DNA from 4 places in the Kitasatospora sp. NPDC059327 genome. Region 1 is predicted to be linked to each of the others. Evidence: riboswitches for the same ligand, from Rfam matches in the RefSeq annotation. Region 1 holds a riboswitch; each other region holds the start of a gene.

What was found. Region 1 has a riboswitch for cyclic di-AMP ahead of ACFXHB_RS26990 (M23 family metallopeptidase). Riboswitches for the same ligand answer to the same signal wherever they lie in the genome.
Region 2: it holds a riboswitch for cyclic di-AMP, as region 1 does, so the genes downstream of both, ACFXHB_RS01650 (hypothetical protein) here and ACFXHB_RS26990 (M23 family metallopeptidase) in region 1, are expected to answer to the same signal.
Region 3: it holds a riboswitch for cyclic di-AMP, as region 1 does, so the genes downstream of both, ACFXHB_RS37060 (transglycosylase family protein) here and ACFXHB_RS26990 (M23 family metallopeptidase) in region 1, are expected to answer to the same signal.
Region 4: it holds a riboswitch for cyclic di-AMP, as region 1 does, so the genes downstream of both, ACFXHB_RS40390 (transglycosylase family protein) here and ACFXHB_RS26990 (M23 family metallopeptidase) in region 1, are expected to answer to the same signal.

What each region holds. Positions count from the first base shown of each region.
Region 1 is NZ_JBHYYB010000050.1:35,091-42,455, forward strand. Features, by position in the region: gene ACFXHB_RS26970 (SpoIIE family protein phosphatase) at 1-1,125, opposite strand, end outside; gene ACFXHB_RS26975 (TetR/AcrR family transcriptional regulator) at 1,458-2,027, opposite strand; gene ACFXHB_RS26980 (alpha/beta fold hydrolase) at 2,060-2,935, opposite strand; gene ACFXHB_RS26985 (YiaA/YiaB family inner membrane protein) at 3,009-3,299, opposite strand; cyclic di-AMP (ydaO/yuaA leader) riboswitch at 3,545-3,701, shown strand; gene ACFXHB_RS26990 (M23 family metallopeptidase) at 3,714-4,571, shown strand; gene ACFXHB_RS26995 (hypothetical protein) at 4,626-5,615, opposite strand; gene ACFXHB_RS27000 (GNAT family N-acetyltransferase) at 5,658-6,248, shown strand; gene ACFXHB_RS27005 (sensor domain-containing protein) at 6,357-7,070, shown strand; gene ACFXHB_RS27010 (class I SAM-dependent methyltransferase) at 7,146-7,365, shown strand, end outside.
Region 2 is NZ_JBHYYB010000002.1:98,264-105,628, forward strand. Features, by position in the region: gene ACFXHB_RS01650 (hypothetical protein) at 23-1,294, opposite strand; cyclic di-AMP (ydaO/yuaA leader) riboswitch at 1,297-1,461, opposite strand; gene ACFXHB_RS01655 (hypothetical protein) at 2,611-2,940, shown strand; gene ACFXHB_RS01660 (alpha/beta hydrolase) at 3,004-4,146, opposite strand; gene ACFXHB_RS01665 (TetR family transcriptional regulator) at 4,457-5,077, opposite strand; gene ACFXHB_RS01670 (SDR family NAD(P)-dependent oxidoreductase) at 5,576-6,340, shown strand; gene ACFXHB_RS01675 (FHA domain-containing protein) at 6,525-7,365, shown strand, end outside.
Region 3 is NZ_JBHYYB010000102.1:8,165-15,529, forward strand. Features, by position in the region: gene eno (phosphopyruvate hydratase) at 1-116, opposite strand, end outside; gene ACFXHB_RS37060 (transglycosylase family protein) at 360-1,283, opposite strand; cyclic di-AMP (ydaO/yuaA leader) riboswitch at 1,289-1,459, opposite strand; gene ACFXHB_RS37065 (cytochrome P450) at 1,748-3,010, opposite strand; gene ACFXHB_RS37070 (SDR family NAD(P)-dependent oxidoreductase) at 3,169-3,603, shown strand; gene ACFXHB_RS37075 (MazG family protein) at 3,711-4,730, opposite strand; gene ACFXHB_RS37080 (hypothetical protein) at 4,815-5,408, opposite strand; partial or broken gene ACFXHB_RS37085 (phosphatase PAP2 family protein) at 5,645-6,418, shown strand; gene ACFXHB_RS37090 (response regulator) at 6,512-7,237, opposite strand; gene ACFXHB_RS37095 (sensor histidine kinase) at 7,245-7,365, opposite strand, start outside.
Region 4 is NZ_JBHYYB010000132.1:11,923-19,287, forward strand. Features, by position in the region: gene ACFXHB_RS40365 (helix-turn-helix domain-containing protein) at 1-324, opposite strand, end outside; gene ACFXHB_RS40370 (ATP-binding protein) at 740-1,261, shown strand; gene ACFXHB_RS40375 (DUF397 domain-containing protein) at 1,568-1,813, opposite strand; gene ACFXHB_RS40380 (hypothetical protein) at 2,328-3,236, shown strand; gene ACFXHB_RS40385 (hypothetical protein) at 3,355-5,514, opposite strand; cyclic di-AMP (ydaO/yuaA leader) riboswitch at 5,907-6,067, shown strand; gene ACFXHB_RS40390 (transglycosylase family protein) at 6,054-7,365, shown strand, end outside.

The DNA of each region.
Region 1 (7,365 bases):
CACGTCCCGGACGGTGACCGCCCGGGACAGCGCCCGGGTGAGCGCCAGCAGCAGCGCCGAGCGGGCGCCGACGGCCTTGGGACCACCACCCGCCGCACCGGGGGGCGGTTCCTCCTCGGGGGCGCGGGCGCGGTCCAGGTCGGCGAGCAGCCCGGCGATCCGGACCGGCCGCCGGTGCACGTCCAGCATCACCTCACCGGTCTCCTCGATCCGGATCGCGCCGCCGCCCCGGCGCGGCACCCGGTACTCGATCCGGTACGGGCCGCCGGTGGCGAGCGCCTCGGCGAGGGCGGCCTGCACTTCCGGCAGGTCCTCGGGGTGGACGAGCCGGTCCAGGTCGGGGGCGGTGGCCGGGGCACCCTCGGGCGGCACCGGCCGGTCGACCACCCGGTAGGCGGTGGCGTCCCAGTAGGTCTCGCCGGTCACCAGGTCGCGCTCGAAGGCGCCGTGCCCGGCGGAGCGCACGGCGAGTGACAGCAGCGGGTGGGCCAGGCCGGCGGCCGGGTCGCCGCCCGCCCCGGCGGCGGTGTCGCCGGCCGGGCGGGCCGTCCCGGCCGGGCGGGCGCCGGCCCGCGCGCTGTCGAGCAGGTGGGCGAGCCGGTGCGCGCAGGCGTCGCCGAGCGTCTCCAGGACGTCCAGGTCCCGGCGGGGGACGGTGCCCCGGTGGGCGAGGGCGAGGGCGAGCACGCCGATGGGCCGCTCGTCGACGATCATCGGCAGGGTGATCAGGGCGACCATGCCGGTGCCCATGCCGGCGTTGCGGTTGGGGTAGTCGACGCTGGTGCGCTCCGGGCTGAGCAGGTACGGGCGGCGCAGTCGCAGCGCCATCGCGGCGGGCAGCTCGCTCGCCGGGTCGACGAGGCTGTACCGCTCGTGGGCCCAGTCGGGCAGTCCGTGCGAGGCGGTGAGCCGGAGCATTCCGGCGGAATCCACCAGGTAGAGCGCGGAGCCCTCACCGGTGATCCAGCTCGGGCCCTCGGCGAGGACGGTGCCGAGGAGTTCGGCGGCGCTGGCGCAGCCGAGCAATAAGCGGACACAGCGCATCGCGCTGCGCGCGGTGGGGCTGCTGCGCGGCGTCCGGCTCTCGTCCTCGGAGGGGGGAAGCCACGGTGAGGTCAGGTCCATGGGAATCCCGGCCTTTCCGTTGCCTTAGGGGGCACTCAATTCTTCATACCTTATTTCTCAAGTGGGTGACGGGTGACCCGGACGGCGCACCGGTACCGGCGGTCACCCGTCGGTCGGGGCCGGGTCGGCCGCCCTGACCAGGGGGTGCGCCGGGGCCGGCCGGCGGCCGGCGTGATCGCTCCGGGCCGCTGCCCCGGGCCGCTGCTCCGGGCCGCTGCCCCGGGCCGCTGCCCCGGGCCGCTGCCCCGGGCCGCTGCCCCGGGGCGTCGGTCGGGGCGTCGGTCGGGGCGTCGGCGGGGCCGGCACCGGGCGGGGGTTCGGCGGCGCGGGCCTCAGGCGGTGGGCCAGTTCCGCAGGCCGCCGGTGAGCAGGGTGATCAGGCGGTCCTGGGTGTCGGAGAGGTCCTCGGCGAGCTGGAAGCCGCCCCCGATCGACAGCGAGGCGAAGCCGTGGGCCACCGAGCGGACGGTCCGGGCGGCGTGCACGGCCTCGGAACCGTCCAGACCGTAGCCGCGGAGCACCGCGATGATCACCCCGACCAGCCGGCCGGCCGCCCTGGTCAGGTCCTGGTCCGGCTGCGGGGCCTGCGGCAGCGCGTTGTACCGCTGCGGGTGCTCGGTGGCGTAGCCCTGGTAGGCGCGCAGGACGGCGGCGACGGCGTCGTCCCCGCCGCGTCCGAGGGCGGCCTCGGCGAGCCGGTCGGCCAGTTCCTCGGTGACCCGGACGGCGATCAGCCGGCGCAGTTCGGCGAGTCCGCCGCTGACGTGCTTGTACAGCGAGGGGGTGGCCACCCCGGCGCGGCCGGCGACGGCGGCCAGGGTGAGGGCCTCGGACCCCTGCTCGTCGAGGAGGGCGAGGGCGTGGTCGACGACCTGCTCGGGGGTCAGTCCGACTCGGGGCATGGTGCGGTCTCCGTGCGTGGAAGGGGCGGGGCTCAGGCCAGTTCGGCGAGGAACGGCAGCAGGGCGTCGGCGGTGGCCCGCGGGTGGTCGGCCATCGGGTAGTGCCCGGCGCCCTCGATCATCACCTTGCGGCCCTTCAGCGCGGCGGCCTGCCGGTCGGCGACCAGCTCCGGCCGGGGGAAGTCGGGGTCCTCGCTGCCCATCACGACCAGCGCCGGGCAGGTCACGGCTGCGGTCCAGCCGGTCGGCGCGGAGTCGCCGCGGACGTAGCCCCGGGTGGCCTTCTTGCGGCCCGGCGTGCGCATCGCGGCGACCAGTCCGTCCACATAGGCGTCGAAGTCGGCCGGCTTGGCGGTCGGGTAGGCCATTCTGCGGTGGTAGAGGCCCCAGAACGCGGGCGAGTGCACCAGCAGCGCGCCCATCACGCCGAACATCGCGCGCCGCAGCGCGTTGGGCGGCAGGTTCTCGACGAAGGCGTCCAGCAGGACGATCCCGGCGACCCGCTCGGGCGCGTCCCCGGCCACCCGGACCGCGGTCGCGCCGGTGTAGGAGTTGCCGACCAGCGCGGCGCGGCCGATGCCGAGGTGGTCCAGCAGGGCGAGCACGTCGGTGGCGATCGCGGCCGGCGAGTAGTCGTCCCAGTCGATCGAGGACTCGCCGAAGCCGCGCAGGTCCAGGGTGATCACCCGGTGGCCCGCGGCCACCAGCAGCGGGCGCAGGTGCCGGTACGCGGCCCGGCTGTCGAGCATCCCCGGGAGCAGGACGACGGGGGCGCCGTCGCCCCGCACCGTGTCGTCGAAGGCCAGCCGGCCGCCGGGGACGTCGAGGTACTGGGTGCTGGGGGTGAAGGTGCCGGGCATGGGGGCCTCCTCGGTCCGCCGGGACATCGACTGTGTGCCGATAGCCATAAAGCTAAGGCTAATAGTCTTAGCCGTCAAGCGGGTCCGCGGCCGGGCTCCCGGCGTGCCCCGGCGTCGATGCTCAGACCCCCTCCACCTTGAACGGGTCGTGCTCGGCGAGCAGCTTCTCCAGCCGCGCCTGGTCCACCCGGGTGACGATCTCGTTGGTCTCCTGCCGGTCCCGGATCACCTTGGCCAGGGTGAAGGCGGAGGTGACGGTGTAGAGCAGTCCGATCGCGAGGAAGGCGCGGGTCCAGCCGCCGACCGGCAGGTAGGCGATCCCGACGGCGAGGGCGCCGCCGGAGAGGGCGAAGGAGAGGACGGCCTGGAGGTAGTACGCGGCCGTGGTGCGTGACTGCATCGGTGCGTTCATGGCGTCAGGATGGCGGCGCCGGTCCGGGCCGCACATGAGTAGGAGTACTCAGATAGGGGGTCGTTCGTTGACGTCCAATCACGTTCGGTAGTGTCAGTTGCCGCCAATCCGCCCAAAACGCCCATCGGGTCGCGCGGTGTCCGAGTTGTATCCGGCTGTCCCGAACGGACGGCTTGGAATCAGGGGCTCCTAGGATTAACGTTTGATAACGCAGCGCGGTCCGCAACGCCGTACCCAGACGGCACCGTGCGCCGTCGCCTAATCCCGCCGGCCGGCCTCCGGGCAGGCCAGGGAGCCGGGGAACCACGTTCCTTGGGGTGAATCGGCCGGGCCCGCCCAGCCGTAGGAGACCTTCCTGCTCCGAACCCGTCAGCTAACCCGGTAGGCGCGAAGGAAGGAAAGGAGCGCGCCTCCGTGGCGTCGTCGCACTCTCCGGCACACCTGCCCGGCTCCCCCGCCGGCACCCAGCTGCTCGACCACCCCTGGCCGCCCGCCCACCCGGGCGAGTTCGGCGGGCCCGCCGACGGCGGCCCGCAGGCCGCCGAGGCCAACCGGCACCGGATGCCCCGTCAGACCCGCGGCACCGCTCCGCTGCTCGGCGTCACCGCCGTCGCCGCCACCCTCGGCGCGACCGGTTTCGCCTCCGCCACCCCGGCCGCCGCCCCGGCCGTCGAGGCCCCGGACGAGACGCCGGTCGCGCTCTCCGCGGACCCGGGCCTCGCCCTCGCCGCCCGGATCCAGCTGCAGGCCGACAGCCAGCGCACCGCCGCCGAGGAGGGCGCCCGCCTCCAGGCCGCCAAGGAGGCCGAGGCCAAGCGCGCCGCCCAGCAGCAGGAGGCCAAGCTCGCCGCCGAGGCGGCCGAGAAGGCCAAGCTCGCCGCCATCAACCTGCCGGTGCGCGACTACGACCTCTCCGCCCACTACGGCCAGAGCGCCTCCTACTGGGCCCACCTGCACACCGGCCTGGACTTCGCCGCCGACACCGGCACCCCGGTGTACGCGGTCGGCCAGGGCACCATCACCTCGGCCGGCTGGGCCGGGTCGTACGGCTACCGGATCGTCGAGACGCTGCCCGACGGCACCGAGATCTGGTACTGCCACCTCTCCTCGATCATCAAGGGCTCCGGCAAGGTCGTCCCCGGCCAGCAGCTCGGCAAGGTCGGCGCGACCGGCAACGTGACCGGCCCGCACCTGCACCTGGAGGTCCGCCCCGGTGGCGGCGCCCCGGTCGACCCGGAGACCTGGTTCGAGCAGCGCGGCATCACCCCCTGACAGCACGCCACGGTGCCCCGGCCGTCACCACGACGGCCGGGGCACCGGCGTGTCTCAGACCCCTGGGGCGTCCCGGACCTCGGTCGCCCCGGTCCCGTCGGCCTCCTCGGCCTCCCAGGGCTCGACCCCCTCGTCGGCTGCGTCGTCGGCTGCGTCGTCGGGGGCTCCGTCGGGGGCTTCGGAGAGCTGCGCCAGGTACGCGTCGATCTCCTCCTGGCCCGGCTCCGGAGCCAGCTCCGGGAACTCCTCCACCAGCAGCCGGGGCAGCCCCGGTACCGTCCACTCGCCGGCCAGGTCCAGCGCCGCCTCCACGGCGGCCTCCTCGAACGCCCCGAAGTCCCCGGCCAGCTCGTCGGGCATCGGTCGGCCCAGCGCGGTCAGCTCCGCCAGGTTGCGGTAGCTGCGCCGCATCAGCCCCTGCTCCAGGAGCCGGCGGGCACCGTCGGTGGCCATCCCGACGCTGATCGCCCGGGCGTCGCCCCAGCCCCCGTCGTCCACCGCGTCCAGCTCGCCGGCCGCCTCCAACCCCTCGCACGCGGCGAGCCGGTCCTCCGGCGCCAGCTCCCGGAACGCCGTCAGCCAGCCCCGGACCGCCTCCAGGTCGGTGAGGTCCACGCCGTCCGCGCGCAGCAGCAGCGCGTACAGCCGGGGCCAGGTGACCAGATCGGCCCGGCGCAGCAGCCCGGCCGCCACCTCACCCTGCCACTCGGCCTCCGCGTGCAGCCGCTCCTGCCGCTTGGCGTTCAGCCGCTTCGCGGCCCGCTGGTGGTCGACCAGCAGCCGCACGGCCGCGCCGTACGCCAGCGGGTCCTCCTCCGGCGCGGGCTGGACGTACAGGTAGAGCCGCTCGTACAGCAACTGCTCCACGGCGTCCGAGGTCAGCTCCGGCCAGCCGTCGCGCATCCTGCCCTCGCCCAGCTCCAGCAGCGCCAGCACGGCCCGCACCGGCGCCTCGGCCACCGGTGGGTGGTCCTGCGTCCGCGCCCAGGCGAGCAGTTCGGCGGCTTTGGTGCGCGGGGCGAGCCGCAGGTCTTCTTCTTCCATGTCACGTAAGGTAACCGGAAAGCCCGGGTAGGGTCGGCAGGCATGGTCCCCGTCCGACTCACCGGCCCCCGCCTGGCCATCCGCGAGTTCCACCACGGCCCCGGCGACGTCGACGCCCTGTACGCGGTGTTCGGCGATCCGGAGGCCACCCGCCACCTCCCGTTCGAGCCGCGTGACCGCGAGGACTGCGCCGACCAGATCGAGCAGTACCTGGAGGAGGCGCTGCGGGACGAGCGGACCGTCTACCGGCTGGCCGTCACCCGCCGCACCGACGCGGACGACCCGGCCCGCGCCGTCCCGATCGGCAACGCCGCCCTCACCCTCGGCGGTCACCACTGCGCCGACCTCGGCTACGCGCTGCGCCCCGACACCTGGGGCAACGGCTACGCGGGCGAGCTCACCGCGCTGCTCTGCGACTTCGCCTTCGGCCCGCTCGGCCTGCACCGGCTGGCCGCCCGGGTGGACGTGGAGAACGCGGCCTCGATCAGGGTGCTCACCCGGGCCGGTTTCCGGCTGGAGGGCCGGATCCGCCACGACGTGCTGCTGCGCGGCGCCTGGCACGACTCCTTCCAGTACTCGCTGCTCGCCGACGAGTGGCCGTCCGGCGGCGGGCGGCCCCGAACGGGGGGTTAACCCCCCACCCGCTTCGCGGGGGAGCCGGATGTCCGCCCGGTCCGGGCTTTGACAGGGTGGAGAGGTCAGCCCGGCACACCACCGAGAAGCACCCGAGGACCGAGGGCCATGAGCAGCAGCCTCAGCACGCAGCGCAGTGAGTACGACCGCGACGACGCGGTACGGCGCACCGAGGAGCCGCCGTACGTGTGGCGGGCGCCGTTCTCGTCGTACTTCTACCGGGAACTCGGCTTCGCCCTCACCGGGCTGCCGGTCGCCCTCGTCGGGTTCGCGTTCGCCGTCGTCCTGTTCGCCTTCGGCCTCGGCACCCTCGTCACCGTGCTCGGCATGCCGGTGCTGGCCGCCCTGACCAGCGGGGCCCGGGGCTTCGGACGGCTGGAGCGGGCCCGGGCCCTCGGCCTGCTGGCCCTGGACGTGCCCGGCCCGAAGTCGGTCCGGGTGCGCCGGCCCGGCGGCTGGGGCGTGATCACCGCGCGGCTGGCGGACGCGGCGGGCTGGAAGGCCGTGCTCTACCAGGTGGTGATGTTCCCGTGGGCGGTCCTCAGCTTCGTGGTGTCGCTGACCTTCCTGCTGGTCGGCTGGGTGCTGGCGCTCTACCCGCTCTACCAGTGGGTCTACCCGACGTACGTCGGGTGGCCGGGCCTCAAGGTGTTCGACTACACCGACAGCCACGGCGTCGAGCACGTCCACTACATCGAGGGGCCGCTGCAGATCGCCGGGCTCTCGCTGCTGGGCTTCGTGTTCGTCCTGCTCACCCCGCAGCTGGTGCGCGGCCTGACCAACGTCAACCGGCTCGCCGTCCGGGGCCTGCTCGGCCGCTGAACGCCCGCGCCTTCGGCCCCGCCCGCACCGGACGCTCCGGGTGCGGGCGGGGCCGACCCGTGTTCCGATGGCCGAATGGCCGCCCGTACCGACCTCGCCGCCGACGTCCTGGTCACCTCCCGCCCGCTGGACGAGTACTGCGCGCTGTTCGACCTGACCAGGGCCTCGCTCGCGGCCCTCCCCGGCCCGGTGCTCGACTGCCCGGGCGGCGCCGCCGGTCTCGCCGCCGAGGCGCGCGAGCTGGGCTGCCGGGTGATCGCCACCGACCCGGCGTACGCGTGGCCGGCCCCCGAGC
Region 2 (7,365 bases), on a different contig from region 1:
GGTACGGCCCGGGTCGTTCCGCCTAGCGGTAGACGCGGACGTAGTCCGCGGCGAAGGTGATCGGGGCGGTGCCCGTCGGCGCGGGGTGGTACTGGCCCGCGCTCAGCGAGAGGTTGAGGATCAGGTACGCCGACCAGTTGGCGCCGACGCCCTTGCCGTCCGAGTAGACCTTGGTGCCGTTGACGTACCAGTCGACCGAGTTGGCGCCGTAGGAGGTGCCGATGGTCACCCAGCCGTCCTTCGCGATCGCCTTGGCGTCCGTGTAGTACAGGTGGCCCGGGTTGACGTGGTTGGTGAGCTCCAGCAGGTTCGGGTTGTCGGGGTGGTACTCGAAGGAGTCGATCTCCCCGTTGCCGTTCTTCCACGTCCAGAGCGCCGGCCAGGCGCCGGTGCCGGCCGGGAGCTTGACCCGGGTCTCGGCGTAGTCGCCGGTCTTCACCTGGAAGCCCTCGCCGGAGTACTCGGTGGTGAGCAGCCCGGTGTCCCAGGACTGCTTGCCGTTCTCCAGCTTGTTGGCGCCCGGCTTGGCGGTGAAGGTGGCGACGCCGCCCGAGACGCTGACGTTGTTCTTGTTCAGCCAGTCGAGCTTGTTGTCGTCCGGGTTGTGGTTGCCGTAGCGGTACGCGCTGCTCTTGTCCCCCGTCCAGCGGGAGCCGTAGGCGATCGGGCCGCTGAACTCGTCGGACCAGGTGAGCTTCTTGCCGGCGACGGGAGCGGTGGTGGCCGGGGTGCTCGTCGTGGCGGTCGCCGACGGCGAGGGGGTGGGCGTGGAGGTGGCCGTGGGGGTCGGCGTGGCCGTGGGGGTCGGCGTGGGCGACGGGGTGGTGGTGCCGTCGGAGACCACGAGCCGCTGCGAGGGCAGGTTGTGCCAGGCCCCCGCGGAGTCCTGCCAGAAGCCGAACTGGGTGTAGGTGCCGACCGGCAGGGTGCGGGCACCGGTGGTGATCGACAGGCCGCCCGGGCAGATCCGCGCGTTGGCGACGTTGCCGGGGAAGTCCAGGTTGCGGCCGGCCCCGTCGCGCACGCCGACGCCCAGCGTCTTCGCGGTGAAGCAGGCCGAGGAGTGGACGGTGAGCGAGGCCGTGGAGGCCTTGCCCGCGACCATGGCGGCCGGGGCCAGCTTGTCCTGGGTGACGGTCGGCGCGGTGGCCGCCTGGGCTCCGGTCAGGGCCGGGACGCCGAGCAGGCCGGCGCCGCTGATGGCGAGCGCGCCGGTGGCGGCGAGGGCGGCCTGGCGGCCGCGGTGGGTGGGGCGGGCGTGACGCGGCGTCGCGCGCCGGGCAGGCTTCTGCATGGCGGTGTCCTCTGTGACGCCTGCGAGGTGAGCTGTCGGGTTCGGGCAGAGGTCGCCCGGCCGCCTGTGGAGCGGCTTCACCCCTAGCCTCGGTCCGCACGCGGGAGCGCGCGGGCCGGGCACTGACCTGGGTCCCCCGCTCCCGTCCGCTGTGGTGCTCGACTGCCGGCCGGCGGGTGGACAGGACTCGGCGTCCCGACGGCGGGGTCCGCGAAGGCGGACCCGTGCAGGCTAGGCAGGCCGTCCGGAAGGCGACAACTCCGGAGGGGATGTTGTCGCGCAGCTCACAGTGGAGCACCGTCGAGTTGATCAAGTGGGCGGTGGAGTTGATCAGTTGGCGGCACCGGCGACTGCCGCCCACGGCCTGTGCCTGGAGAAGGTTGTCGCCCTGCTTGTGGGCGAAGTCGATCGCGAACACCCGGTGGCCGTCGGCGGCCAGGTACTGGGCGAGCCCGGTGGACGGGCAGGCCGACGCCCCGGCGGCACCGCAGCCGCCCCCTGCGTCGGGGGCGGCCCAGGCGCGGTCGGCGTTGTCGTTGGCACCGTGGACGAGCAGCACGGGGGTCGCCCGGGTGCCGGCGTCCCAGCCGGCGGCGGAGTACAGCAGGAAGCGGCCGGAGTACGGCCGGGGGACTCCGCCGAACCAGGTGAGGCGGGCACCGTCCCGGTCGCCGCGACCGTCGGGCGGGTACTGCTCGGCACGGAAGCCGGGCGTGGTGTCGAGGTAGCGCTCGACCTTGGCCCAGCCGTTGCCGGGGGCCGGGAAGCTCGCCTCCAGGGCGGGGGCGGCGGTGTCCGGGGGCGCGGCGGCGGCGGTGGGAGTGGTGGCTCTCGCTGTGGCCGGTGGTGCGCCGAGGAGCAGCGCGGCGACGGTGAGCAGGGTGGTCAGGACGGCGGTGACGGCGGCGGGCGGACCACCGGGGGCGGACCGGGCGGGGGCGGGCCGGGCGGGGGCGGGCCGGGCGGGGGCGTCGGGCGACGCCGGGGTTCTCGGTGCGGACGGTGCGGCAGGGCATCGGCGGCTCCCTGGTCGGGCGCGGGCAGGACCGGGCCCGCGTCCCGGTGGGCCGGTGGGCCGGTGGGCCGGTGGGCCGGTGGGCCGGTGGGCCGGTGGGCCGGTGCCGGCACCGTACGGCCGGACCGCCGGGGCGCCGATGTGCCGGTGCCACACCCGACCGCCGGACCGCGTGGCGTCCGGCCCCGTGGCGTCGGGCCCCGTGGCGGGGTGCCCGCAAGTTCGCCGCGAAGGTCGGCCGGTCCGATAGGTTGGGGGTTCAGCCGTACCGCACAGACAAGAGACGAGGACCCGTCCCGCCATGACCGCGCCCCTGCCCGCCTTCGCCGGCCGCACCTACCTCTTCCAGGTCGACAACGGCGCGGCCTTCCGCAACGCCTACTCGCCCGACGGCAAGCGGCTGCGCTGGGAGGGCCTCGGCGAGTCGGCGGGCCAGTGGGAGGACGTGGCGCTGCACATCGCCGAGATCGGGCCCGAACTGTACTTCGTCAGCTGGACCGAGCAGAGCGGCATCACCGTCAGCCATGTGATGGACCTCGGCAAGCTCACGGTGCGCGCGTTCTGGACGTACGAGGGCGAGGGCGGCCGGGTCGGCGAGCTGCACACCGGGACGCTGGAGCCGGTGGCCTGAGCCGACGGACGGACGGGCCGACGGCTCAGGCCGACCGCCTGAGCCGGCCGAGCGGTTGCCCGGTCAAACGGCGTGGTCCGGCACCTTGAGGTGCTGGGAGAGCCACTCCAGCGAGGACGGCAGCAGCCTGCTCCACGTCTCGAAGTTGTGGCCGCCGGTCTTCATCATGCTGTAGGAGACCTTCATCGGGTGGTGCGCGGCGGCCACGAAGGCCTCGGTGTCCCGCCGGTAGTCGCCGTCGCCCTCCCGGGTACCGGCCAGCAGCACGGACACCCCGGGGTGCGGCAGGTTCTTCAGCCGCCACATCAGGTCGGCCTCGTTGCGGCGCTGCTGGCTTCCCTTGAAGAGGTCCCCGGTGGTCGGGTCGTCGGCGGCCTGGTAGTAGCCGGAGAGCGAGACGGCGGTCGGGAAGACCTCCGGGTGACGCATGGCGAGCTTGAGGGCGCAGTAGCCGCCGGTCGAGTTCCCCATGAAGCCCCAGGCCTGCGGGTCGGCGGAGACCCGGTACGTGGCCTGGATCGCGGCCGGGACGTCCTTGGTGAAGTACGTCTCCGACTGCGCGCCGCCCGGGATGTCCTCGCACTCGGTGTCCTGCGGCAGCGCGGGCGAGGGGCGCATCAGCACCATCACGGTCGGCTGCATCCGACCCTCCTGGAGCAGCTTGAGCGCCGCGCCCGGGTAGTTCAGCCGGGTCACCAGGTTCTTCGCGATGCCCGGGAAGCCGGTGCTCACGATCACCGCCGGGAACTGCTTCTGCGCGTACTCCGGCTGGAAGTACTGCGGCGGCAGATAGACGTACCCCTCGGTGGAGAGCCTGGTGGCGGCGCCGTCGATGCGGACCTCGCGGATCTCGCCGGACTGCCGGGGGTCGCGACCGAGCGCCCCGCCGCCCTTGACCGAGGCGTGCCCGATGGTCTCCACCTGCAGGCGGCCGGAGGCGTCCGCCTTGTTCTGGATGACGACCGGGCCGTTGTCACCGGTGCCGAGCAGGTCGTCCCAGCTGCTGTAGAAGGCGAAGTAGTTGTTGGCCACCAGGCCGAGCGCCGCGAGCACGGTGAGCTGGGTGGCGAGCAGCGCGCCGATCCGGCCGAGCACCGCCTGCCAGGACTTCTTCGCCAGTCTCGGCCAGAGCCAGACCGTGGCGGCCGTCACCACGACGGCGATCAATACGGTCAGCGCCAACACCTTGTGGCTCGTCAGACCCATGTCCTGCTTGCTCCCACGCCTCGAACTCCCTCGTCCCCGCTGTAGGGACACCCGGGACGGCCGCCCCGGTTCCCCCGTCCACCGCGGAAGCCGCCGCCGAGGCGCGATCAACAACCCTAGCGCTCCACCGAGCCCGTCCGGACCCGCCGACCAGCGGGGAGCGCGGGCCGGTCCGACGGCGGGGCCGCCGTTGGGCGGACGACAGGCGGCCGGCAGGTGTCCGACGGGCGCACGGCGGGTGCACGGCGGGTGCCCGACGGGTGCACGACGGCGGATGGCATCACGAGGGGGGAAGGAAGCTGGGGATGCGTCAGCTGACGCTGCTCCAGAGGCGAAGTCCGGCCGTGAGTTCGCGCATGCACCGGGCGCCCAACTCCTGGGGTGAGCCCGGTCCGGCGGCGGGGGCGTCGGAGAAGGCCCACTCCTCCAGGGCCACCCGGATGGCGGTGGTCGCGGCGGCCGCGGCGAGCCGGATCTCCAGTTCGTCGGTGCCCCGGGGGCAGCGGGCGGTCAGCACCGCGCGCAGCCGCTCCTCCGAGTCGGCGTGCACCCGCTGCCAGACCGAGTCGAGACGGGGATCACGCAGGAGGTCGCGCGTCCAGTGCATGGCCTCGACGGACGGGGTGTCGGTGGGCGTCAGCGACTCGACCGCCGATCGCTCCAGCGCCTCGCGCACCGGCAGGTCGGCCGAACTCTCCGCGAAGAGCAGCACCCAGCGCCGGCCACCGGCCGCCAGCAGCGGGGCGACGGCGTCCTCCTTCACGGAGAAGTACCGGTAGAAGGTGCGCACCGAGATGCCGGAGGCGAACGCGATCTCCTCGGCCGTGGTCGCCTCGGCGCCGCGCTCGGCGAAGAGCGCGGCGGCGGTACGGGCGATCTCCAGCCGAGTGGTGTCGCGGCGGCGCTGATTCAGGGTGGGACGTCCGGTCACGCGGCCCAGCGTACGCGGACCGGCGAGCGGGATGGCGCGGCGTGCCGAAGTGGCGGGGCGTGTCGGAGTGGCGGGGCGTGCCGGAGTGGCGTGATCTGTCGAAGTGGCGTGCCGTGCCGGGGTGACGTGACGTGCCGCTGTGGCACGGCAGGCCCAGGTCGCAGGGCCTGCCCGCTTGGCAGGGCCTGGCCCAATGGCACAGCCTGCCTGATCGGCGTGCTGTGCCGGGGTGGCGTGACGTGCCGACATGACACGGCAGGCCCAGGTGGCACGGCCTGCCCGCGTGGCACCACGCGCCTGGATGGCACGGCGTGCCCGCGTGGCGCAGCACGCGGAGCGGCGCCGCCCGCCAGAACGGTCTCCATCGAGCGACGTGGCAGCTCAGGCCACCTGTCTTGTCGTGCCAGCTTGGCATGACATGACTTATTGGCACGTTATGCCACTTCGGCGTACCGTGTCAGGCGAGGTCGCGAGACCACGAACGAACGGAGTACCACCATGGAGCGCTTCAGCGGACGCAACGTCCTGATCACCGGCGGCGGCTCGGGCATCGGCCAGGCCACCGTGCACCGGGTGCTCGCCGAGGGCGGGCGGGTCGTCGCGGTCGACGTCAACGAGGACGGCCTGAAGGCCACCCTGGACCGGGCCGTCGCCGACGGCACCGCGGACCGACTGACCACGTCGGTCGTGGACATCGCGAACGAGGCCGCGGTCCGCACGGGCGTGGCCGAGGCGGTGGCCGGGCTCGGCGGGCTGGACGTCCTGGTCAACGCGGCCGGGATCCTGCGCTCCTCGCACACCCACGAGACCAGCCTGGAGTTCTGGAACAAACTGATCGCGGTCAACCTGACCGGCACGTTCCTGATGACCCGCGAAGCGCTCCCGGCGCTGCTCGCCGGCGGCCGGGGCGTGGTGGTCAACTTCAGCTCCACCTCCGCGACCTTCGCCCACCCCTACATGGCCGCGTACGCCGCGACCAAGGGCGGCATCCAGTCGTTCACGCACGCGATCGCCTCGGAGTACGCCAAGCAGGGCCTGCGCGCGGTCTGTGTGGCCCCCGGCAGCATCGACAGCGGTATGACCAACAACCCCGGCCTGCCCTCGGACGCCGATTTCAGCCTGCTGGCCAAGCTCTCCCCCGCGCTCGGCCAGGGCTTCGCCGGGCCGGAGACGGTGGCCGGCGTGATCGCGATGCTGGCCTCGGACGACGGCGCCTTCGTCACCGGCACCGAGATCCGGATCGACGGCGGCACCCATATGTGACCCCGGTTCGCGCCCGGGTTCGCGCCCCGGGCCGGACGGCGGGCCCGCGCGGCGGCCCCGGGGGGGTGTCCCGGGGCGCCGCGGTGGCCTTTACTGGAAGGGAGGGCACCCGAGCCGGCGGACGGACGCCGCACCGTGCGCCGCCGCCGGTGGTTCAGCGGCTCGCCCGGCAGGAGGCCGTGCCATGAGCTCACCTTCACGAGAGCAGGCCTTACCCCGTCTCGTCGTCGACAGTCCGGACCGGCTCCGGGGCCAGGTGTTCGTCCTCGCCGACCGGCCGATGCTGGTCGGCCGGGACTCCACCTGTCAGATCCGGGTCGGCGATCCCGGCGTCAGCCGACGCCATGCCGTGGTGTGGCGGTCCGACGGTCACACCAGCGTCGAGGACCTGGCCTCCACCAACGGCACCCGGCTGAACGGCCGGCCGGTGCGGGGACAGCAGGAGGTGCACGCCGGGGACGTCCTGGACTTCGGGCCCTTCGAGGTGCACTACGAGGACCCGTACGAGGCCGCCACCGTCCCCGGCGCCGGTCAGCAGGGCCCCACCGCCAGCACCCGGACCGCCGAGCTGCCGCTGCGGCAGGAGCCGGCGGAAGGGCGCGGGCCGCAGGGAGCCCCCCGGCAGCAGCAGCCGCCGGCCCCACCCGTCCCGCCTCAGGCCCCCCGGTACCACTCGCCGCCGCAGCGCCCCGCGGCGCAACGGCCCCCGCCGGACCGGCCCCCGCCGCCGCCGGCCGGGGCGGATCGCCGGTTCGACGTGGGACAGCAGCAGGCCGGCAATCTCAGCAACGTCGCCGGCAACCAGTACAACGTCGTCATGCAGGCCCGGCGGGAGAGCTTCTTCCGCGAGATCGCCGCCACCCGGACCAAGGCGCGCCACTTGGTCGTGACGGGCTTCGTGCTCTTCGTGGTCGGCGGCGCGGTCTACGGCTGGGCGATCATCAGTTTCATCGCCAAGACCAACGACGCGGTCAGCTCCGCCCGCCCCGACGTCACCGTGCCCAATGTGCTCGGGCCGGAGATCG
Region 3 (7,365 bases), on a different contig from region 1:
GAGGGGACAGCGGCACGGCCGGTGCTGCCGTCGTCGAGGCCGACCTCGACCTCGACCGTGGGGTTGCCACGCGAGTCGAGAATCTCACGGGCTACGACGACATCGATGGACGGCACGAGGCATCTCCTAGCGGAAGCAGGTCCGGCTGACGATGGGTGCGGTCGGCCGGACGATTGCGGAGTCGTTACGACCAGAGCCTAACCGCACGGGCTCTCGGGACCACGTCGACCTCGGTCCCGTCTCAGGGTGTGGCCCGGCTACCCGCCAGTAGTTCACCTGGTTGCCCCAGAGAAACAGGCCAGATGCGGACGAAGGGGACCGGATCGGCCCCCTTCGTGGAATCACCGCACCGACGGGCGTCAGCCGAGGTCGAGCACCTGGCCCGGGAGAATCAGGTTCGGGTCGGTGCCGACGGCGCCGCGGTTGCCGTCGTACAGCGCCTGCCAGCCGCCGGACACGCCCTGGGCGGAGGCGATGGTCGACAGGGTGTCACCCGACTGGACGGTGTAGCCGTGGCCGGCGCGCTGCTGGGCCGCGGCGGGGGCGGCCGGAGCGCCGTGGGCGGCGGCCGAGCCGCCGGCCTGGCCGGCGTACTGCTGGTAGACGTCCTGGTGGCTGGTCCAGTACCAGGCGCCGCCGCTCTGGTACCAGAAGACCTTCGTGTCGGCGTCCCAGCCGGACTGGCCGGAGAAGCCCGGGGTCCGGTCCTCCTGGTACGAGTTCTGCTGGTACGTGTTCTGCTGGCCGGCCGCCTTCGGGGCCTGCTGCACCGGCTTCGACGCGGGCTTCTGGGCCTGCTGCTGCGCGGGCTTCTGATCGGCCTTCGACCGGGCGGGCTTCGACTGGGCCGGCTTCGACGCGGTCGGCGCGGCGTCCTCGGAGGTGTCGACCGACGCCTGGGCGCCGCCCTTGCTCAGACCGGCCTTCTGGGAGCAGACCGGCCAGGCACCCGGGCCCTGGGAGTCGAGGACCTTCTCGGCGACCGAGATCTGCTGCGCCCTGGTGGCCTGGTTGGCCTGCGGCGCGTACGAGGTACCGCCGTACGCCTTCCACGTGCTGGGCGTGAACTGCAGGCCACCGTAGAAGCCGTTGCCGGTGTTGATGCCCCAGTTGCCGCCGCTCTCGCACTGGGCGACCGCGTCCCAGGTCGAGGCCGGGGCGGCGGAGGCGCCGGTGGCGGTGAGGAGCGGCAGCGCGAGTCCGACGCCGGCCACCCCGGCCACGGCGATGGCCTTCTCGGCCTGGGTACGACGGCGATGACGGCCGGTTCCGACGAAGAGCATGGGGACGTTCCTCTCCGCACGCCTGCGAGGTGAGCTGTCGGGTTCGGACCGGGAGGTGGCCCGGCCGCGTGGCGCGCAGGCTTTCTGCCCGCGCGGGCGGCTTCACCCCAAGCCGTGGGGGACGGCAACAAACCTGGTTCCCCCGCCCCTGCCCAGGGTTCTGGTCGGTTTCCCGTGACGCGGCGGGCAGGATTCGGCGTTCCGCGCACGAGGTCCGCAGCTGCGAACTCCAGGGAGGGTAGACAGATCCTCACATCAATAACAAGCTCATATCGCAGGTATCACACATAAATTACGGCGCGTGGCCGATCGCCTACCAACGACGCCCCTATGTCCTGGTTGATGGTGGTTCATGTCCCGCGTGCGGGCGTGACGGCGACACCCCGTCAGTGGTCGGCTGCCCGAAGGGGCGGCATCCGGACGCGGTTCGGGGCAATCGCCGGGCGGATTGCCCGGAGTCCGGTCTAGGGTTCTTCGGACCGCTTCTCGGGAGTGAATTCCACCGGGAGGTCGCGAAGTCCACGCATGATCAGACCACCGCGCCAGCGGAGGTTCTCCGGGCTCTCGGCGAGTCGCAGATCGGGCAGCCGGGTGAGCAGGGTGGCGAGCGCCGACCGACCCTCCAAACGGGCCAGCGGAGCGCCGATGCAGTAGTGGATGCCGTGCCCGAAGCCCAGGTGCGGATTGTCGGTCCGGGCCAGGTCCAGGGTGTTCTCGTCGGCGAACCGCGCCGGGTCCCGGTCCGCCGCCGCCAGCACCACCAGCACCGGGTCACCGACCGGGATCTCCACTCCGCCGATGGTCAGCGGGCTGGTCGCGAACCGCCAGGTGGCGAGCTCCACCGGCCCGTCGTAGCGCAGGAGTTCCTCGATCCCGGTCTCCAGCAGGCCGGTCTCGCCACGGGCGATCGAATCCTGCAGCAGCGCCCGCTGCCCGGGGTCGCGGAGCAGCGCGTAGGTGCCGTTGCCGATCAGGTTGACGGTCGTCTCGAAACCGGCGAAGAGCAGGATGAAGGCCATCGCCGCGGCCTCGTTCTCGGTCAGGTGCTCACCGTGGTCACTGGCCCGGATCAGGCCGGAGATCAGGTCGTCCCCGAGATCGGCCCGCTTGCGGTGGATCAGCTCCGCGAGGTAGGCGCGCATCCGCTTGACGGCGCGCCCGACCCCGCCGCGCTGCCCCCCGCCGTGGCGGATCATCATGCCCGCCCAGTCCCGGAAGTCGTCCTGGTCCTCGGCCGGCACGCCGAGCAGGTCGCAGATCGCGTAGATGGGGAGCGGGAAGGCGAACTCGTGGATCAGGTCCGCCGAGCCGCGCTCCGCGAAGCCGTCGATCAGCCGGTCGGTGAGCTGCTGCACCCGGGGCTCGAACTCGGCCACCCGGCGCGGGGTGAACGCCTTCGAGACCAGCCGGCGCAGCCGGGTGTGGTCCGGCGGGTCGATGTTCAGCAGGTGGGTCATCAGATTGGCCTGACGCTCGCCCGGGATACCGACCCGGCCGGCGCGGTGGGCGTGCCCGCTGTGGTGGAGCGGGTTCTTCGAGAGCCGGCTGTCGGCCAGCGCCTGCCGGGCGTCCGCGTACCTGGTCACCAGCCAGGCGTCGACGCCGCTCGGCAGGGTGGTGCGGTGCACCGGCTCGTGCTCCCGCAACCACGCGTACGCCGGGTACGGGTCGGCGGCGAACTCCCAGGTGAAGAGCGGCGGGCGGGCTGAATCGGGCTGAACTGGCATGTGTCGACCGTATCCGGTGGGCATCCTCGGCGCGGCAGGCGTGAGCCTGGTCACCTGAGGGGTAATCCCTGTTGCGGGGGATCAGGACCTGCCTACGATCCTCCGCAAGCACAACGCGTGGGCGCCGGTGCGGAGCCGCCCACAGGGAGGAGCGCACCATGCGGGTCACCGGGGAAGTCGTGGTCATCGCCGTACTCGCCGGCGGGTCGGGAGCCGACCTCGCCCGCCGGTTCACCGCCGCGGGCGCCGCCGGCATCCTCATCGCCGACCAGCAGGTCGGAATCGCCGAGGACCTCGCCACCGAGCTCGACCGGCCGGGCTGCCCGGTCGTCGGGGTCTGCGGGGACATCCGCCGCCCGAGCGACATCGCCGCCCTGGTCGACACCACCGAGAAGCACCTCGGTCCGATCGACCTGTTCTGCGTGGCCGGGCCGGAGGGCGAGCGCGTCGTCTCGCTCGCCGAGCTGCCCGACCACCTCGGCCTGGAGCGGCTCGCCGAGTTGCTCGCCCTGGTCGGCGAAGCGATCGCCGAGGTGGTCGGCGGGGTCGTCCCGGCGCAGCGCCGTGCGGTGAAGGACGTCGCGACGGTCTGACGGACACGGCGGCGGGGTGGCCCGGGGCCGGCCGGGCTCGACGGCCTGTCCTGGCTCGTCGGCCTGTCCGGCGACCCGGGCCGCTCGGGGTAGTCCGGCCACTCGGGCTACTCGGGCTGCAGGCCCTCGGCCGTGCGCACGGCCTCCCGGTAGCCGCGCGCGGCCGCCCGCAGCGCGGCGTCCACGTCCACCCCCGCGTCGTGCGCCCGCTGCGCCACGGCGAGCAACAGCCTGCCCGCCGACTCCCCCGTGAGCTCCGCGGGCAGCTCGTAGGGCGCGTCCGGCACCCCGGTGAACCCGGCCCGGCGCACCCGGGACACCAGCTTCGCCGCGTACGCCAGGGCCGGCAGCCCGGCCGGCACACCGTCCAGCACGGACTCGCGCTCCGACTTCTCGGCGGCCTTCAGGGCCTCCCAGTTCGCCTCCACCTCGGCGGCCCCCTCCGCCTCGACGTCCCCGAACACGTGCGGGTGGCGGTACATCAGCTTCTCGACGATGTCGCCCGCCACGTCGTCGATGGAGAACGCGTCGGTGGGGTGCTCCTCGGCGATCCGCGAGTGGAAGAAGACCTGGAGCAGGACGTCGCCCAGCTCCTCGCGAAGCGTCCCGCGGTCCCCCTCCTCGATCGCCTCGACCAGCTCGAACGCCTCCTCGACCAGGTACTTCACCAGGCTGGCGTGGGTCTGCTCGGCGTCCCAGGGGCAGCCGCCGGGCGAGCGCAGGCGGTCCATCACCGAGACCAGGTCCAGCAACCGCGCACCCGGCAGGTCGTAGGAGCCGGGCAGCACCTCGATCTCGGGCACCTCGCCCGCGCGCTCGACCGCGAGGCGCGCCAGCGCGTCGGTGAGCCCCGGGTCGCCGTCCGGGCCGCCCAGCCAGACCGTGGGACCCGCAGCCGCCGGCTGCCCGGTCAGCAGCCGGGCCAGCGTCGGCGCGGAACCGGGCGCCACCACCTCCACCTCGACCCCGGCCTGCCGCACCGCCGGGAGCTGCGGGTGCGCGGCGTCGCCGGCGAGCACCCGCCCGGCGGACCGCAACGCCTCCCAGGCGGGCCAGGCCAACAGGCCGGGGGCCACCCGGTGGGTGGTGGTGAGCAGGATCAGCTTCGCGCCCGGAGGATTCGTCACACCCCGAACCTACCCGCCCCCGGCGACGCCCCGCCTCCACGTTCTCGCCCCGGCCGGGCCGGCCCCGCTGCCCGGGCGGCGGGCCTACGGGGCCAGCCAGGGCGGGGCGTCGGGGAGGAGCACGGCCCGGTCGGCGTTCCAGGTGCCGTACCGGGGGTTCACACGCGGGTGGAGTGCGGCGGCGGCGTCGGCCAGGGCGAGGCGGACGGCGGCGTCGCCCGCCGGGGTGCCGGCGTCCTGGCCGGCGGCGGCGAGGCGGCCGACGCCCAGCCGGCGCCGGAAGTAGTCGTCGATCCCGGCACCGGGCACACCCCGAGCGGCCATCACCCGGGCGAGCGGACCGGCACCGCCGTACCGGTCCCGCTCCGCCGTGCGGGCCGCCACCACCTCGTCGTCCCGCACCGCGAGCCCGCGGTCGGCCACCGCGCGGGCGATCACCGCGTCGAGCACCAGGTCCGTGACGGCGCTCCGCACCAGTCCGTCCGGCTGCTGTCCGGCGTCCGCGGAGGCACCGCCGGCGGTCCGGCGCAGCTCCGCGACCCGGGCCTCCACCGCCCCCACCGGGATCCGCCGCCCGTCCAGCACCGCCGCCGTCCCCGGTGTCAGCCCGTCGGCTCCGCAGCCGGACAGCGCCGAGGCGGCGAGCAGGACGCCGGCGACAGCGGTCCGACGGTGCATGGCTGGTCTCCGGGGTGGGGTGGCGCGGTGTCCGGGCCGCCTTCCCCCGAGCGGCCCGACGTTGTCCCGAGAGTAGGGCGACCGAGCCTTCGCCGCGCGGACCGTGCCCCGAACGGGTCACCCGGCGTGCGGCGCTCACCCGGTGTGCGGCGACTGTCAACCCTGACGATCGTCCAGGTCTCCCCCTGCCTTTCGCCCCGGGTCCCGGGCCCCCGCCCGCCCCTACCGTCCTGACCATGACGAACACGGCCGGAAAGAGAGCGACCAGGACGAGAACGACCGGGACGAGAGCGATCGACAGGAGGGCAGCCGGCGCGGGAAGGATCGAAGCGACCCGGGTCGACGCGGGAACGGTCGGCGCGGGAACGGTCGGCACGACCGGCGCCCGGGTGACCGGGGCGGTGGCGCTGCTCGGTGCCGGCGTCGGAGTGGTCGGGTGGCTGGCGCCGACCCGCGACGTGGCGGACGGGCCGGCGCGGGTGACCGCCGGCGCGTCCGCCACCGGGTACCGATGGGTGGCCGACCTCGTCGCCGACACGCCGCACCGGGTCGGCACGCTGCTGGAGCCCGCCGGCGAGGCCGGACTGCTGGTACTGGGCCTGCTGCTGGTGCTGTGCTGGTGGACGGCCCGGGGCCGGCGCGCGGCCGGCCTGGTCGCGGGGGTCGCGCTCACCGGGCTCGGCACGGTCCTCGCGTACGGGGCGAGCGAGGTCCTGAAGGTCGTGGTCCAGGAGGAACGACCCTGCCGCGTGCTCGGCGCGGCGGTGTCCGGCGCCCAGTCCACCCGGTCGGTCGTCCCGGACTGTCCACCACCGGGCGACTGGTCGTTCCCCAGCAATCACGCGACCCTCGCCGCCGCCCTGGCGACCGGCCTGGTCGTGCTGCGCCCGCGCTGGGCCCCGCTGGTCGTCCCGGTCGGTGTCGCGACGGCCGCGCAGCGGGTGGCCGCCGGGGTGCACTATCCGCACGACGTGGCCGCCGGGGTCGCGCTGGGCGGGGCGGTCACGGCGGCGGTGCTCCTCGCGCTGCTGCCGCTCGCCACGGCGGTGGTGGCGTCACCGGCCGGTATCCGGCTGCCGGGCCCGCCGCGGGCCGGGCCGCCGTCAGTCGCGCGGACCTCCCGCGCAGGCTCCGCCGGTGGTCAGACCGGCCTCGTGGGCGAGGACAGCGGCGGCCGCCCGGTTGGCCACACCGAGCCGCGCCAGAATCGAGCTCACATGGGCCTTCACCGTGCCCTCCACCACCCCGATCCGGCGGGCGATCTGGCCGTTGGACAGACCGGCGGCGATCAGCACCAGCACGTCCCGTTCCCGAGTGGTCAGCGCGGCCACCTGTTCGCGGGCGGCGAGCCGGCGGTCGGCCGGCCCGCCGGCTCCGGCGGAGGCGAGGTGGGCGACCACGCGCGCGGCCACCTTGGGTGAGAGGTACGCGGCGCCCTCCGCCACCGCCCGCACTCCGGCGATCAGCTCCTCCGGCTCACCGGACTTGATCAGGAACCCGTGGGCACCACCACCGAGCGCCCGCAGGATGTAGTCGTCCTCGCCGAAGGTCGTCAGCATGACGATCCCGGTGGCCGCACCGGTGCGACGGATCTCGGCGGCGGCGGTGATGCCGTCCGTGCCGGGCATCCGGATGTCCAGCACGACGACATCGGGCCGATGGCGGCGGACCAGCTCGACGGCCTCCCGGCCGTCCCCGGTCTCGGCCACGACCTCGATGCCCGGATCGATTGTGAGCACCGCGCGGATGCCGGCGCGGACCATCGGCTCGTCGTCGGCGATCACCACCCGGATCGGTGTACCGGCCGCGACCGGTTCGCCGCCGCTCATCCGGCGCTCACGTGACCAGAGCGTCCAGGGCGACCAGCACTCCCTCCCGGAAGCAGAGCCGGTAGGCGTCTCCGGATCGGTCGTCGTTGAACGGCGCGGCGGTGATCGCGTAGTACTCGCACGTCACT
Region 4 (7,365 bases), on a different contig from region 1:
GCCGACGTAGGTCTGGAACCAGCCCGGCAGCACGTCGTTGAAGCTGTGCCACCAGCCGGACTTGTTGGCCTCGCGGACCAGGCCGAGCAGTGCCTCGCGCTCGCCGCCGTCGTCCACTCCGTACAGGCTGAGCAGGTCGGCGACGTCGCGCTCCTTGAAGCTGACGCGGCCGAGCTCCATCCGGCTGATCTTGGACTCGGAGGCGCGGATCGCGTAGCCCGCGTCCTCGCGGGTGATGCCGCGCGCCTCACGGAGCCGGCGCAGCTGGGAGCCGAGGAGGATCCGGCGGACCATCGAGCCGCCGCCCGGCTGAACTGTGGTCATGCGGTCGAAACCTCCACCTAGGGCAAACAGCGCACAGTCTGCCATCAGTTGAGCGCTCACGGTGCCGATACTGACGGATGTTCCTATCAGTTCTGCACTCCACACACCAGGATGCACGTGCATCCGGCGCTTGCATATGCCATTTGAACGACTGCACGTGAATCGACTCTTGCATCTGCAGTGAGCGCAGAGGACCATGGTGCACGTGCACCTGCACATCCCTGGCAATCCCGCGGGCTCCGCGTCGACCCCACACGCGACTCCGCGCACCAGCCCGGCAGCGCCGTCGCGCCACCGGGCGTTCGTGTGCGCGCGCGCCTGGTCGAGGGCGGCCGCGCGGCCTAGCGAGTCGGAGGTGACCGGCATGACCCCGGCGGGTCCAGCCGTGTCCGCCCCCTTATGGGAGGAGCTCTTCATGAGCACCGGTACGGCTTTGGCAGTCGATCCCCATGTGGTCACCTGTACGCTCGCCCCTCGCTACGAAGCCGTCAGAACCGCGCGCGACTTCGCCAGGACCGCTCTTCAGCGCTGGGGACTGAGCGAGCTGTTCGACGACGTCGCGCTGGTGGCCTCGGAACTGGTGACCAACGCGCTGCGGCACGCGATCGGCGCGTGCCCCGGTGCGGCGGGCAACGCGCTCGACGACTACGACTTTCCCACGCAGGCGGGGCCCGAGGGGCGACTGCCGATCCGAATAAGCCTGGTGCACCGCGCGCCGCAGGTGGTCTGCGCGGTCAGCGACCCCAGCAGCACCGGGCCGGTGGCACGGGAGGCGGACTTCGTCGCCGAGTCGGGCCGCGGGCTGCACCTGGTGGACTCCTTCAGCCGGTCCTGGGGCTGGCACCCGCTGGGCGGCGGCAAGGTGGTCTGGGCCCTGTTCGAGTCCGAGGCGGGCACGCTTCCGGAACTCGGCGGACGGCATCGTCGCTCGGCCTAGCAGTGGCCCGCGGCTCCGGGGAGGACCACACCACTCCCGGCCTGCGGCCCCGCACACCCCTTGGCACACCCCTTGCCACGGCCACTCGGCAGCCGCCGCGGCGGCACCGCGGCCGGCGTCCCGCGCCGCCCCGGCAGCCCGCGCCGGCCACCCGACCCGCGGCAGCCCCGGCGAGCACCCCTGGCCGGACAGCCGCTCCGGCGGCACCCGGACGGCGCCCACCACGGGGCGGACGGCCGGAGAAGACAACGGCCGTCGTGGTGTCAGCACCCACGACGGCCCCCCGATGGTGAAGAGGACGACCGCTCAGACCGCCAGGTGGTCGAACTCCCCGTCCTTGGCGCCCAGCAGCAGCGCCGCGATCTCGGCCCGGGTGTAGATCAGTGCCGGGCCGTCCGGGAAGCGTGAGTTGCGCATCGCCACGTCGCCCCCCGGGAGGGCGGCGAACTCGACGCAGTTGCCCTGAGAGTTGCTGTGCAGACTCTTCTGCCAGACCACGTCCTTGAGGTCCGCGGCCGCCATCCCGTTGTACGTGTCGTACCTGTCGTGCATAGAAATCTCCCGAAGAGCTCCGGAGTGGTCGTCCAGCTCGGCGCCCCGGCACTCGGCCGAACGACTGGACCGGCCCCGTACCGGCCCGGCACAACGCCTCACTTGACGTGATGATAGCTCCAGTGCACGTGCATCAGCACGGGACGTTGCAGGTGCACGGGCCTTTCGTCGACATATCGGAACTCTTCACCGCCCCGACACCTGAGGGAACGTAAGCGGACATTCCCGATGGAACCGGTAGGACTCCGATAACCGCCCGTAGGCGGCCACCCGCTGAATGTTGATCTTCGGACGCCCGCAGTCGCACCGCCGTGACACTCCGTCAGACCGTCCGCATGCTGTGAGACATGTCACGTGCCACCGCCGCAACGCGACGCACCTCCCGTCACGTCTCAGGGAGAAGTGGTGGCCACACAGGGATTGGTTACGGTATGTCCGGTTTTCGGGCAGCCCGCCCCTCCCGGCACGGCAGCCGACTGCAGCCTCGGCCGGCCGATGTCCTACGATCTCCGCCATGAGCACCGCAGCCATCCCGGGCGCGCCACTGCCCGTCCGCACCCCAGGCTCCCGTGCGCGGGGGCGCCACCGCCGCCCCGAGCGCCCCGAGATCCCGACCGGCTCCCCGGCCCTGGTGCTCGCGGTGCCCGCGACCGCCGGGCCGGAGTCCCGTTCCGTCGTCGAGGAACTGCTCTCGATCGTACGCAGCGAGCAGAACGGCGTGCAGACCGCGGCCGGCTACCTCACCGACGTCGCGGGCGAGAGCGCGCCCGGCAGTGACGAGTACACCGTCGCCGAGCTGCTGGCGCACGCCGCCGAAGCGGGCCTGCCCGCTCCGGTCGTGGTGCCGCTGGTTCCCGGCCCGCACGACTTCCTGACCGAACTGCACGCGCTGGCCGCCCAGTACGGCGCCCACGTCACCGACGTCCTGGGCCCGCACCCGCTGCTCGCCGAAGCCGTCCACGTCCGCCTCTCCGAGGCCGGACTGGCCCGGGCCGACCGCGCCCGGCTGTTCGCCATCGCGACGGCCGCGGACGGCGTGGTCCTCACCACGGTCGGTGGCGAGGAGGCCGCCGCGGCCGCCGGGATCACCGGCGTGCTGCTGGCCGCCCGCCTCGCGGTGCCGGTCGTCGCCGCCGCGCTCGACGTGCCCGGCTCGGTGGCCGCCGCCGTCGCGCACCTCAAGGAGACCGGCTCCCAGCGCCCCGCGCTGGCCCCGCTGGTGATCGGCCCGGAGGCGGACTCCGAGCTGCTCGCCACCGCCGCCGAGGAGACCGGCTGCCCGAGCGCCGCGCCGCTCGGCGCCTACCCGACGGTGGGCCAGCTGATCGCCTCCACCTACCTGGCGGTGCTGCCCGCCGTCGCGCCCGAGGCCTACGCCGAGCAGGCCGCCGCCCAGGAGGCCGCGGAGGCCGCCGCCGAGTAGCGGACCACGAACGCCGCAGGGCCCGGAGCGCACCCGCTCCGGGCCCTCGACGTGTGGTCGGCCCCGGCCGGGTGGGACGCCGCCCGGAACGGCCCCCGCCCGCCGGGGAGCACCCGCCTCAGGAGCGCCCGCCCACCCGGCCGGTGACCGCCGCGGCGTCCCTCAGCCGCAACGCCGGCACCTGCACCGGCCGGGACTGCGCGGCGAAGGTCGGTACCGGTACCCCGGTCGCGTTCCACCGCGGCTGAGCGGCGCCCCCGCCGTCCGCCTTGCGCACCTGGAGCACCTCGGCCTGCCCGGCCCGGCGCAGCAGGAGGTTCGCGGGCGGCGCGGACTCCGGGTCGATCCAGAGCTCGTTGCCGCCGAACTCGCAGTCCAGCACGAGGACGTCGTCCGGTTTGCCGTCGGGGGTGGCGCGGAACGCGATCCCGGCCCGGCGGTGGCCGGTGATCCGGCTGCGGCTGAAGGTGACGGTCACCCCGGCGAGTTCGTGCCGGGCGGTGGAGACGCCGAAGTCGCTCTGCCCGGCGGCGTCGATCAGCAACCCGTCGAAGAGCGTCCCCGTGTCCCGGCCGAGCGCGTGCAGCGCCACTCCCCCGGCGCCGTTGCCGTAGAGCACGCTCGCGGTGTAGTCGAAGTCGTTGAGGTACGCGCCGTGCTCGATGCCCCACCCGCCGTTGTGGTAGGCCGCGAACTCGGTGACCACGTGGTGCTGCCGGGCGTTCAGCCAGACGAAGATGCCGTTCCGCAGGTTGTTGTGGGCCAGGCAGCGCTGGAAGGTCCAGACCCCCTCGCTGTTCTCCGGCCACTCGAAGCCGGAGGCGCCGTCGGCCCCCTGGACGCCGACCGCCACACAGTCCACCGCCTTGCCGCCGGTGCCGGCGCCGAGGTTGAAGCCGGCCAGCCGGTAGGCGCGCGGATTGGGCTCCAGCCGCGTGCGGGAGGCGACGCAGGAGTCGTAGACGATGTCGTCGGACGGCTGCTGCGGGGTGCGGGTGTCCAGCGGGCCGTCCCACCAGTAGGCATCCTCCCAGGTGTCGTGGCTGACGCAGCCGCGGAAGGTGATGCCGTGGCTGGCGTGCGGGACGAAGGCGTGGCTCCCCGCGTCGCGGACCACCACGCCCTCGACGACGGTGCCCCGGGTGGTGTCGCCGAGCATGTGGAAGTGCAGCCCGTAGCGGCCGAGCACCGGGGCGGTGACCGGCGCGCTGCCGTCCGGGCCCTTCCAGGACTCCTCGGTGTCGGCGCGCGGGCCGACCCAGCGCAGCGCCGCGTGCCGCAGGTCGGCCCGGCGGCTGCTGGTGAGGTGGACGTGGGCGCGGCCCCCGGCGGTGCCCTCGACCCGCACGCTGCGGGTCAGGTTGAGCACCTCGGCGCCGACCGTGACGCCGCCACCGGCGCTCACCCGGGGGTGCGGGTACTGGAGCGGTGCCTCCAGGGTGACGGTGGATCCGCTGACGGACCGGACGACGGCCAGGTCGTAGCGGGTCGAGAAGCCGTCCTCGTTCGGCGGGCCGGTCGGGGTGACGGCCAGTTCGTCACCGGGCAGCCAACCGGTGGGCGGCGCGGCCAGGCTGACGGTGGTGTCGCCGGCGGCGAGCGCCCGGTCCGCGCGCACCCAGGCGGTCTTGGCGGCGCCGTCCAGCCGCAGGTACCCGGCGCCGGTGACCCAGAGGCCGACGTCGGTGTCGACCACCTTCATGCCGTCACCCCGGAACCGCCGCTCGTCGACCGCGGGGAACCGCACGGTGTGGACGGCGGCGCCGTCGGGGGCGAGCGCGAGGGTGCCGCGGACCTCGACGTTGCCGGCCGCGGCGAGGGTGAGGCTGCGGTCGGCGGCGAAGGTGAGCGCGCCCGAGGGCTCGACCAGCAGCGACCCGACGGTGGCGTCGGTGTCGAGCAGCACCCGGTCGGTGATCCGGACGGCGCTCCGCGGGCCGGGCACCCGGCCGCCCCAGCCGGCCGGATCGGACCAGCGGCGGCCGCCCTGGTCCGGCGTGGGCGCGGGGGCGGGCGCGGCGGCGGGCGTTCCGGGCGTGACGGCGCCCTCGGGGATGCCCGCCGACGTGGCGCCGGGACCGGGACCGGACGTCCCCGGGGACGAGCGGGGCGACGGGGCGCCGTGCAGGTGCCCGGCGGGCGTGCCGTCCGCCGCCGGGGCCGGGACGGGGCCCTGGACGGCCGCCACGGGCTCGGCGCCGCCGCCGAGGGAGCGTCGCAGCGCCTCCTCGCCGCCGACCGCCGCGAACACCGTGCCGACGGCGAGCCAGCGCAGCATCGTCCGACGAGGTACGGGAGTTCGGGGCTCTACGGGCGGGATGTCCGCTCTGCGGTGTTTTGCCCTGCGGTGCGCTCCACGGGCGCGCGCGGCGGGCCGGCCGGCCCGCGGGTCCTCGTCCATGGCCATCGTTGCGTAGCCCTCCCCCCAGACGGCCGCGTCGATCCTGACGCCCTGAAGCATAGGCAGTTGCCGTGACTCCGACGGGCGTTGCCCGAAATCGGTCATTTCTGATCATGGTGGACAGCCATTCACCACCCGTTTCGCAAACCGTGACGTGCATCACACATGTTTGCGGATTGAACTTAAGTCTGCTTAACGTGCTCCCCGTTCGTGGCCACACGGACCCAGCCCACCCGCAACGCCGAGTCCTGCCGTCGGGTGCGCTGGCAGCGCAGAACGCACCGCGGCAGGAGCGGGGGAACCACAGGTAAGTCGCCCGGGACCGGTCCGCGAACCGGTTCAGGGCTAGGGGTGAAGCCGCGTCCACAGCGCGGCCGGGCAACTCCAGCCCGAATCCGACAGCTCACCTCGCAGGCGTGGGAGAGGACCACGTCTTCATGCTGCCCACCAACGGCACCCGCCTGTCCGGCCGCACCCGCCGCGCGATCGCCACCCTCGGCGTCGTCGGCATCGGCCTCACCGTCCCCTGCCTCACCTCCGGCACCGCCTCCGCCGCCTCGGTCGCCACCTGGGACAAGGTCGCCCAGTGCGAGAGCACCGGCAACTGGAGCATCAACACCGGCAACGGCTTCTACGGCGGCCTCCAGTTCACCAGCAGCACCTGGGCGGCGTTCGGCGGCACCGCGTACGCCGCCCGCGCCGACCTCGCCACCAAGGACCAGCAGATCGCGATCGCCGAGAAGGTGCTCGCCTCGCAGGGCCCCGGCGCCTGGCCGGTCTGCTCCGTCAAGGCCGGTCTGACCAAGGGCGGCACCCCGGCCGCCGTCGACACCGCCACCGCCACCGCCACCGCCACCAAGCCTGCCGCCCCGAAGGCCACCCCGGCCCCGGCCCCGGCACAGACCCAGGCCCCCGCCGCCAAGCCGGCCGCGCCCGCGGCCACCCCGAAGGCCGCCCCGGCCGCCGGCGACTCCGCCCAGCAGTCGCGGGGCGGTCAGAACTGGCAGCAGTACCAGCGCCAGGCCGCCGGTCAGGACACCGGGACCAAGGCCGGCGACTACACCGTGGTCGCCGGCGACTGGCTCTCCTCGATCGCCGACAAGAACAACATCCAGGGCGGCTGGGAGCGGCTGTACGAGCTGAACCGCGGCTCCCTCACCGCCGGCCCGCACGTCATCTACCCGGGCCAGCGCCTGAGCCTGGGCGACCGTGCCAAGGCGCAGGCCTCGAACGAGTCCGGTCAGGGCTTCGACTGGTTCAACCGCTCCTCGGGCAAGACCGGCCAGGCCGCCGGCTCCACCACGACCGCCGCCGAGCCGGCCGCGCAGACCGGGGCCCCGGCCACCCCGGCCCCGGCCGCCGAGGCCCCGGCCCAGGCCGCCACCGGCAGCATGGCCGCCGCCGTCTCCTTCGCCAAGTCGAAGGTCGGCCAGGCCTACGTCTACGGCGGCACCGGCAACGGCGGCTGGGACTGCTCGGGCCTTACCCAGGCCGCGCTGCGCGCCGCGGGCATCTCCGTCCCGCGCGTCGCCGCCGACCAGGCCGCCGCCAGCACCCACGTCTCGCTGGACGCCCTCAAGCCGGGCGACCTGCTGTTCTGGTCCAACAACGGCCAGGACTCGGGCGTGTACCACGTCGCGATCTACATCGGCGACGGCAGCTACGTCGAGGCCGCCAACCCGAGCTCGGGTGTGCGGACCCAGACCGTCGCCAACTGGGCCCCGGACT